Regions from separate parts of the Candidatus Chlorohelix allophototropha genome, predicted to be linked through region 1. Evidence: riboswitches for the same ligand, from Rfam matches in the RefSeq annotation. Region 1 holds a riboswitch; each other region holds the start of a gene.
What was found. Region 1 has a riboswitch for S-adenosylmethionine ahead of mtnA (S-methyl-5-thioribose-1-phosphate isomerase). Riboswitches for the same ligand answer to the same signal wherever they lie in the genome.
Positions count from the first base shown of each region.

Region 2: it holds a riboswitch for S-adenosylmethionine, as region 1 does, so the genes downstream of both, metH (methionine synthase) here and mtnA (S-methyl-5-thioribose-1-phosphate isomerase) in region 1, are expected to answer to the same signal.
Region 3: it holds a riboswitch for S-adenosylmethionine, as region 1 does, so the genes downstream of both, thrC (threonine synthase) here and mtnA (S-methyl-5-thioribose-1-phosphate isomerase) in region 1, are expected to answer to the same signal.
Region 4: it holds a riboswitch for S-adenosylmethionine, as region 1 does, so the genes downstream of both, OZ401_RS04865 (cysteine desulfurase family protein) here and mtnA (S-methyl-5-thioribose-1-phosphate isomerase) in region 1, are expected to answer to the same signal.

Region 1 covers NZ_CP128399.1:1,732,304-1,734,505, forward strand. The annotation lists gene OZ401_RS07480 (ABC transporter ATP-binding protein) at 1-611, opposite strand, end outside; TPP riboswitch at 713-826, opposite strand; SAM riboswitch class I at 982-1,089, shown strand; gene mtnA (S-methyl-5-thioribose-1-phosphate isomerase) at 1,212-2,202, shown strand, end outside.
Region 2 covers NZ_CP128399.1:642,992-645,193, reverse strand. The annotation lists gene OZ401_RS02800 (IS4 family transposase) at 1-572, opposite strand, end outside; SAM riboswitch class I at 787-886, shown strand; gene metH (methionine synthase) at 963-2,202, shown strand, end outside.
Region 3 covers NZ_CP128399.1:717,021-719,222, reverse strand. The annotation lists gene thrC (threonine synthase) at 1-764, opposite strand, end outside; SAM riboswitch class I at 1,006-1,124, opposite strand; tRNA gene OZ401_RS03135 (tRNA-Sec) at 1,604-1,696, shown strand; gene OZ401_RS03130 (flavin reductase family protein) at 1,724-2,202, shown strand, end outside.
Region 4 covers NZ_CP128399.1:1,152,008-1,154,209, reverse strand. The annotation lists gene OZ401_RS04870 (hypothetical protein) at 1-145, shown strand, start outside; gene OZ401_RS04865 (cysteine desulfurase family protein) at 210-1,370, opposite strand; SAM riboswitch class I at 1,513-1,637, opposite strand; gene ygiD (4,5-DOPA-extradiol-dioxygenase) at 1,771-2,202, opposite strand, start outside.

The DNA of each region.
Region 1 (2,202 bases):
ATTCGTTCGCTGAGTAGTAACGCTTCCTCAATATCGTGGGTGATGAACAGGATGGTGCGGCGAAGCTTTGCTTGCATCTCTGCCAGCCATTCCTGAAGCCCGGCTCTGGTTAGGGCATCTAACGCTCCGAATGGCTCATCCAGCAGCATAACCTCGCGTTCGGTCAGAAAGGTGCGCAAGAGGGCAAGCCGCTGGCGCATACCGCCTGACATTTGCCACGGAAAGCTCTTTTCAAAACCCTTCAAGCCGAAAATTTCAAAGTAAGTGTGCGCATGTTCGCGGGCTATCTTGCGGGGTGTTCCGGCAAGTTCAAGTCCTAGCGCGGCATTATCCAGCGCGGAACGCCACGGTAAAAGCGCATCACGTTGGAGCATGTAAGCTATTTTGCCCGGTTGCGGTTGGAAGGGCTGATTGTCATAGCGAAATTCTCCGGAATCGGCTGTTTCAAGTCCTGCCAAAATATTAAAAAGAGTGCTTTTACCACAGCCACTCGGTCCAACCAGAGAAACAAACTCGCCCCGATTTGCCACGATGCTAATATTATCGAGTATGGGCAGTGTGCCATAGGATTTATTAAGACTATTTATTTGAATTTTGGATATTGTTTCCATATTTCGATAGCTAGAATCAAAAGAGCCACAGGAATACTGGAGAAAAATCCTGCGGCTCGCCCGTTTATTCCACTTAATTAGTTACGAAATATATAAATAAATCGAAATAAGTGGAATTTCCCTTCGCCGGTATTACCCGGATCAGGTTCAAACGGTCGAAGATACTTTCAATCTTCCTCTCAGCCTGGAAAGTCCAAGCTCCCGTTGGTATTTTTTTTAAAAGGTGCAAAAGCAGTCAGACTATAGAATAATGATATTTGGCAGTATCATAATACTTTTTGTTTTGTAGCACAAGTCATTTGCAATGTACTTTTTGCCATGTTATATTTCGTTTAGATGCATATTAAGCATTCATAACAACTGAATATTGCTCTCATCAAGAGAGGTGGAGGGACTGGCCCTATGAAGCCCGGCAACCGCCCGAATTTTCGGGAGTGGTGCCAATTCCGGCAGGCGATTATAGCCTGAAAGATGAGAGGCGTTAACTTTGGCAAGTTACGTCTATTCTCGGATTGATGCGAGCAAATGCGAAACCGAGGATTTTTTTTGCCTTGCCAAAGGGGTGTTCAATTGAGCGAGAATGCGACTTCAACGCCTACACTGAAAGTTAAAACGATAGAATGGCGAGATTCCGACCTCACCCTATTGTTAATTGACCAAATCAAATTGCCCCATCATTTTGAGAATGTTGAGTGCCGTAACTTCCATGAAGCCGGCGAAGCGATTCGCACCATGATTGTGCGTGGCGCACCTGCTATCGGAGTAACTGCCGCTTACGCTATGGCGCTGGCGGCGCTGGAATACCGTAACCTCCCTCGTGACGAATTTATCGAAAAGCTGGACGAAGCGGGCGCATGGCTTAATGAAACCCGTCCCACCGCTGTTAACCTCAAATGGGCGATTGACCAATCCTTGTCACTCGCGCACCGTCTGCACGATGCTTATATCCAAGTGGTCAGCATCCCGTGGGAACTCCTAAGACTGGCAAAGCAAATACAAGCGGATGACTTGGCTTTTTGCAAGGCGATAGGCGCGTTCGGCGGAGAACTTATCAAAGACGGCGATAATATCCTAACCCATTGTAATGCGGGTGGTTTGGCTACCGCTGGTTATGGTACAGCCGTGGGTGTGATTACCGCTGCGCATGAAGCCGGTAAGAAGATTCACGTTTGGGTGGATGAAACTCGCCCTTATCTGCAAGGGGCGCGTCTTACTGCTTGGGAAATGCAGCAACTCGGTATTCCGCACACTCTGATAACCGACAATATGTCGGGACATTTGATGCAACGGGGTAAGGTTCAATTCATTGTGACCGGAGCTGACCGCATAGCGGCAAACGGCGATACTGCCAACAAAATCGGCACCTATATGGTGGCGGTACTGGCAAAGGAAAATAACATTCCCTTCTATATAGCCGCTCCGCTAACCACTATTGATTTAAAGATTAAATCCGGTGAAGAAATCCCAATCGAGGAACGCAGCGCGGACGAAGTTGTTTTCATCGGCGGTAAGCGAATTGCACCAGAAGGAGTTCATGCTGCCCACTTTGGTTTCGATGTGACTCCGGCGAGATATATTCACGGGATTATCA
Region 2 (2,202 bases), 1.1 Mb from region 1:
GCAGTACGACAGACATACTGCCAACCGTAATAATCTAACCGTCTTAACAAACGACAGCCATCGAATTCACCATCACCCAAAAAGACTACTTGGCTACCAGACGGAACCAACGAGTGAACTTGCTTTAACAATCTGATGTGCAAAGCTTGAGCTAAATGTCCCTTTTTAGCCTTAACCACCAACCAACCCAAAGGTAAAGCCCGCCCCTGATATACTACACTGATTACTAAGCCCATTCCACCAGCACCAACCTGACTGCCATCTATCACCAGTACCAGTGGACAATGACACAGGCTACTCAGCAATTGTTTGGCGAAAGGAGCATACACCACTTTTTGGTTAAAGTTATCATTTTTGAGCAATCGGCGCATTCGGATGATGCGGCTTTCCCGTTTAGTTTTATCTGGCACTTTGGCGGCGATATTAGGCAACGCACTATGCCGACTACCTACAATCCCACTGATCACCATCGCTAGAATTGTTAAATATTGTAATTCGCGCCCCTGCGCTTGTGGGTGGAGTTGCAACAATTGCTGTTTTATGGCACGATGTCGGCGAAGGTTGTCACTCATTTTGGTATCCTTTTGCTTTCTACTTTGGTCGGTAAGAAAACTACAGTTTACCACTCTGCCTCAACCTTCTCCTCCTTTTCCTCTCCTTTATATCTGTACGGTAGCAAATTTGCAAAAGGTAATTCCTGTGGTGCAACAGCCCTGTTCAGCCCGGTTTGACCCTGATTAACGAGTATGTTAGTATGGTTTTGATAGGAAAAATAGCAAATATCTTGCACTATCAAGAAGAGGGGAGTGAACTGGCACGTTGAACCTCTAGCAACCTGTCGCCACTGGCAAGGTGCTAAATCCAGCCCGGTAGGGAAAGATAGAAGCCCGTGTAATAGCGCGGGAACTTGTAAACCTTCCGGTATGTACGGAGGGTTTTTTTGCGATTAGGAGGATAAGGGATTGAGCAACCAGATTTTTAATCCATTCGGCAGCCCGGAAAAGTATCAGGCTTCCAGCTTTATGCGGGAACTGGAAAAGCGCGTGTTGGTTTACGATGGCGCGATGGGTACACAATTGATGGAACGCAACTTGACCGTCGATGATTACGGTGGGGAGCAGTATCACGGTTGCAATGAATATCTGGTCTTAACCCGCCCTGATGTTATTGAAGAAATCCATTCCGCTTACTTCGCAGCAGGCGCAGATGTAGTCGAATCCGATAGTTTCACGGGTAGTCGCCTCAAACTGGACGAGTACAAACTCGGTCATCTGACTTATGAGATTAATTTCACCGCCACTCAGATTGCACGCCGAGTCGCCGACCGTTTTACCGCTGCCGACCCTTCACGTCCCCGCTTCGTTGCCGGAAGTATCGGACCTACCGGACTCCTGCCTTCCTCAGAAGACCCGGTGCTTGGCAACATCACCTTTGATCAGCTTAAAGAGACTTACGCCGAACAGAGCAAAGCGCTCATCGAAGGCGGCGCTGATGTGCTGCTAATCGAAACCTCACAGGATATTCTGGAAGTTAAAGCAGCAATTTTCGGGATTCGTGAAGCGATTATCCAAACCGGAAAATGGGTGCCGATTCAAGCGCAGGTTTCGGTGTTGGACGGTAACGGGCGAATGTTGTTAGGTACAGATATTGCCGCCGTTATGGTTACGCTAGAGAGTTTACGCGCCGATATTATCGGGCTTAATTGCGCCGTTGGTCCCGACCTGATGCGCGAACCGATGCGCTACCTAAGCGAACATAGCAAGGTTAAGCTTAGTTGCCTACCTAACGCCGGATTGCCGATTAATGAAAGAGGGCGCACCGTTTACCCGCTTCAGGCTGTACCTATGGCAGAAATCCTGAAAGAATTTGTAGAAGAACTGGGAATTAACATCGTCGGGACTTGCTGCGGCTCTACCCCTGAATACACCGCCGAACTCGCAAAACAGGTGTGGGGACATGAAAAGCCTGTGCGTACACTTCAAGCTGAAGCGCTGGTTTCGAGCGGTATTCGCGCTACCTCATTACTCCAAGACCCGCCACCAATGCTGGTAGGCGAACGGGTGAACAGCACCGGCAGCAAGAAGGTGCGGCAACTGCTGTTGGCAGATGATTACGATGGGTTGATGACCATTGCCCGCGAACAGGTGGAGGGTGGCGCACATACGCTAGACGTACAGGTGGCATTGACCGAGCGCACCGATG
Region 3 (2,202 bases), 1.0 Mb from region 1:
GAGCCGCTGGCAATGGGCGCAACTACATGATCAGGTAATTTCCAGCCCAATTGCTCGGCAGTTTCGTAAGCCAACGTTTTTGAACCTTCACTATAGAAAGGGCGCAAGTTGATGTTTACAAAGCCCCAACCGTATTCGTCTGCTACTTGGCTGGCGAGTCGGTTTGCTTCGTCGTAAGTGCCGTCTACCGATACAATCTCCGCACCGTAAACCGCGGCTGACAGAATCTTGCCCGGTTCAATTGAAGCAGGTACAAATACATAAGTTTTCAAGCCTGCCCGTGCGCCTGCCGCCGCTACTGCGCCTGCCAAATTTCCGGTGGAGGCACAGGCGATGGTATCAAATCCAAATTCAAGCGCTTTTGCCAGCGCTACTGCTACAACCCGATCTTTAAAGGAGTGAGTGGGATTAACTGCATCATTTTTTATATAAAGTTCATCTATTCCAAGTTTAGCAGCCAGATTCCAAGCACGTTGCAAAGGAGTATAACCAACACCGCTCAGTGTACGACTATGCGGTTGAACCGGAAGTAAAGGGGCATATCGCCAAATGTCGCGCGGACCAGCTTCAATTTGTTTCTTTAATTTAACCGGGTCTAGATTGCTGAAATCGTAGGTTACTTCGAGTGGTCCAAAACACTCATCGCAAACATGCGCAGGAGAAATTGGATGCAGCGCACCACAAGCTTTACATATCAACCCCGATGCGGCGCTTACAGCTATATTTTGAATGGGTTTTTCGCTTTTTTCTAATATACTGGTCATTTTTTTCTCTCCTTATAACGAGCATTTAGTTTTTCTAAACCGGGCAAACTTTAAGAAAGCGTAACGGCTTTCGGATGTTTATCCAAATCCAGCGACGCAACAGGCTCTGCAACTTTAAAAAATTGCGCGGTTCTTAACCATATAGGAGTAAACGGGTATAAAAAAACCCGCTTATCTGCTCTTGGATAAGGGGGTAAACTAGATATTCTTGATAAATTGCGCTTAGGCAATTTTACTAGCTCCCTTATCTTGCACAACTAACTGTTATGCAGGAATTGGCACCATACGCACATTATTTTTGGTTTGCGTTGGTTGCCGGGCTTCACAGGGCCTTTATCCCTCCACCTCTCTTGATAAGAGCAACAACTATTCATTTGTTAAGCCGATAATCTCGCTCGGCGTTATTAAGATAATGTATTTTATAGAGTTTGTCAAGAGTTGTTAATTCGAATTTTGCAAAGGAATTTCTTGACATTTAAAATACATGTTGTATGCTAGCTATAATATAAATTATAGCAGTTTTAAATGCCTGTGCAGCAGCACTCCAATAGCAGTGTATTGTGAAAAATTAATTTTCAATATACATTCCAAGAATAAAAATCATCCTTAAGAGTGATGTGCTTATTAATTTGGTGTATTAGAATTATGTTCGGGTGAGGGAAATTAAACCCTTCAGCCGGATTTTAATTTAGCATGCAAGTTTTACGCCCCTATTAAAAATCCACTTCACTCATCAATGTAAACCAGAGCGGTGAGGCTAACCCTCTCACCGCTTAGTTATTTTATACTCATTTGACAGCCACAAGCCTCATACATACAATTCTAAGTGCTTTTATTATGGAAGCGCCTGTGACCGGGTGGTTGCCACAGTCTTCAAAACTGCTGTGCGTCGTTAGAGCGACGCAGGTGGGTTCGACTCCCATGCGCTTCCGCCTTTATCTGATATGTGGAGGAATAAGATGGATGATAATGCCAAGAGCCATGCGCTCAATCAAATAAACTACGGGATGTATATAATCGGCAGCCGGAACGGAGAGGAATTGAACGGAATGACTGCCAACTGGGTCATACAGGTTTCCTTTGACCCGCCGTTGGTAGCAATTGCAATTGAAAATGACTCCCATACGCGCAAGCTGATCGATGGGGGTAGAGTTTTCAGCGTTAATGTGGTTGAGGACTCCGAAGTAGGACGCGCCCTGATCGACCTTATGGTAAAACCCCAAAAACCTTATCGCAATAAAATGGATAAATTCGAATTCGTTACCGGAGAAACAGGCGCTCCTTTATTTACCGATGCGGTTAGTTGGTGGGAATGTGAAGTGGTAAATACGATCGAGAGTGGCGATCACCAGCTTTATATCGGCAAAGTTGTGAACGCTGGTATAAACAAGGCTGACGCTACCCCGCTCAGCCTTGCCGCGCTTGGTTGGCACTACGG
Region 4 (2,202 bases), 580 kb from region 1:
TAAATCTGCTGCCGATAATGCCGCTTTATTTGGTATAGTAGGGCTTGTTGCAGGCGTAGTTGGCATTTTGATTGGTGTTGGCGCGATGATAATTGGTTTGCGTAGCAGGGGTAGTGCTAAACCCACTGAACCTGAAAAAGGCTGATAAGTCCTTCTGTAATTTCGAAGGGGATGCGGTTACTGCAACCCTCATCCCCTTCCCCAAGATTTTACGCGCTATAGCTTAGTACGTGGGTTTTACTGTTTGCCAACCCGATTACCTTTTCAATTACGTAATCTATTTCCTCTTCAGTGTTATATCTCCCCAACCCGAACCGTAGGCTGGTCAATCCACGTTCTTCCCCAAAACCGAGCGCAGAGATAACATGCGAAGCTTTTGCAACAGCTGCATTACAAGCGCTACCCGCTGAGATAGCAATGTCGCCCAATTGCACAATCAATTCACGACTGCTTATGCCTTTTATGCTGATATTAAGATTGTGAGGTAAGCGTTCGGTAGGATGTCCGTTCAGTTCAACACCTTCTACTGCTTTGCTGATACCTTCCCATAGGCGCTGAGTCAAATTTCGCAAGCGTGGCACTTCTGTCTCCAAATGTTCCGCGCAAATTTGAGCTGCTTCGCCAAAACCCACGATACCCGGCACATTTAATGTTCCAGAGCGTACACCCTGTTCATGCCCGCCCCCGTAAATTACCGGCTCTACCTCAACACCCGGTCTGATATATAAAGCGCCGATTCCCTTTGGTCCGTAAATTTTGTGAGCGGAAATGGAAAGGAGGTCTATATTGTATTCATCGACATTCAAGGGTAAATGCCCAACATATTGTGCGCCATCAGTATGGAACAGCACCCCATGCTCGCGCGCAATCGCGCCAATTGCTTTCAGATCGGGAATTGTGCCGATCTCGTTATTGGCAGCCATAATAGAAATTAGGATTGTGTGAGGAGTAATGGCGTTTCGTACTGCTTCAGGATCAACTCTGCCATATTGGTCAACCGGCAGAAAAGTAATATTTTTACCCAATTGCTCAAGGCGGCGGGCTGAATCTAGAATTGCTTTATGCTCTGTAACGCAGGTGATTATATGATCGCCTTTAGTAGCATATTTTTCTGCAATTCCAAAGAGCGCGATATTGTCAGATTCGGTTGCCCCGCTGGTGAAAACGATATTTTCCGCTTTTGCGCCAATAAGATTGGCTATTTGACGACGCGCTTTGTATATGGAACCCTGCACTTCATGCCCGAACAAATGGTCGCTGGCGGCATTACCGAATTTTCTTGAAAAATAAGGCAACATTGCCTCCAAAACTCGCTCGTCTACTGGGGTAGTCGCGTTATAGTCCAAATAAATCGGTAATGTTAAACTCATTTCTCGTACCCTTCCCTTTGCGAATTGATTTACTATTTTTAAAAACTGAGCTTGGGCGGGCAATAAAAAAACCCGCTTATCTGCAACTAGATAAGGGGGTTAAATCTTCTTTTGAATTACCGGTTTTAGAAACCGAAAGATTCCCTTATCTTGCGCAAACCTGTTAAATGGTTACGCCGGAATTGGCACCTTACGCATATTAGTTTTAACTTGCGTTGGTTGCCGGGCTTCACAGGGCCTTTTACCCTCCACCTCTCTGGATAAGAGCTACAATATTCTGTTATTAAGCCTTGCCTGTTAAAAGGCTAAACAAATAATAATAAGAAAAGTGAAAACTGTCAAGTTAAAAATTGTTCACCTATTTAATTGATATACTCAAGAATAACAAGTCAAGCTGATATTATGCCTCCAAGCAGACTGAACTCATCGAAAGAGAACCCATTGAAAATTGCTCTGCAAAAAAACGAAGGCTATCTGTTTCTTCTTGAAGCGCCAAAATATATAGTAGTGGTAAAAAGTGTTCGCTGGTTGGAATAGAAAGCTGCGCTGCTTTTCCCAGATTTCGAAAATTAACTATAGATTCGTGGTCGCCTTTTTCTATCAATTGTTTGATCAGAGTATCAAACTCAATTGCCCAATCGTAGGCTGTTATCTGAAAAGACAAGAAACGCAGGTTGTGTACTATATTGCCACTGCCGATTATCATAACGCCTCGGTTGCGTAAGGCTCTTAGTTCTTTGCCCAAGGCATAGTGATAGGCAGGTTCTTTGGTGCGATCCAAGCTCAATTGAACTATTGGTATATCGGCTTCAGGGTAAATTTTTGTTAGGAT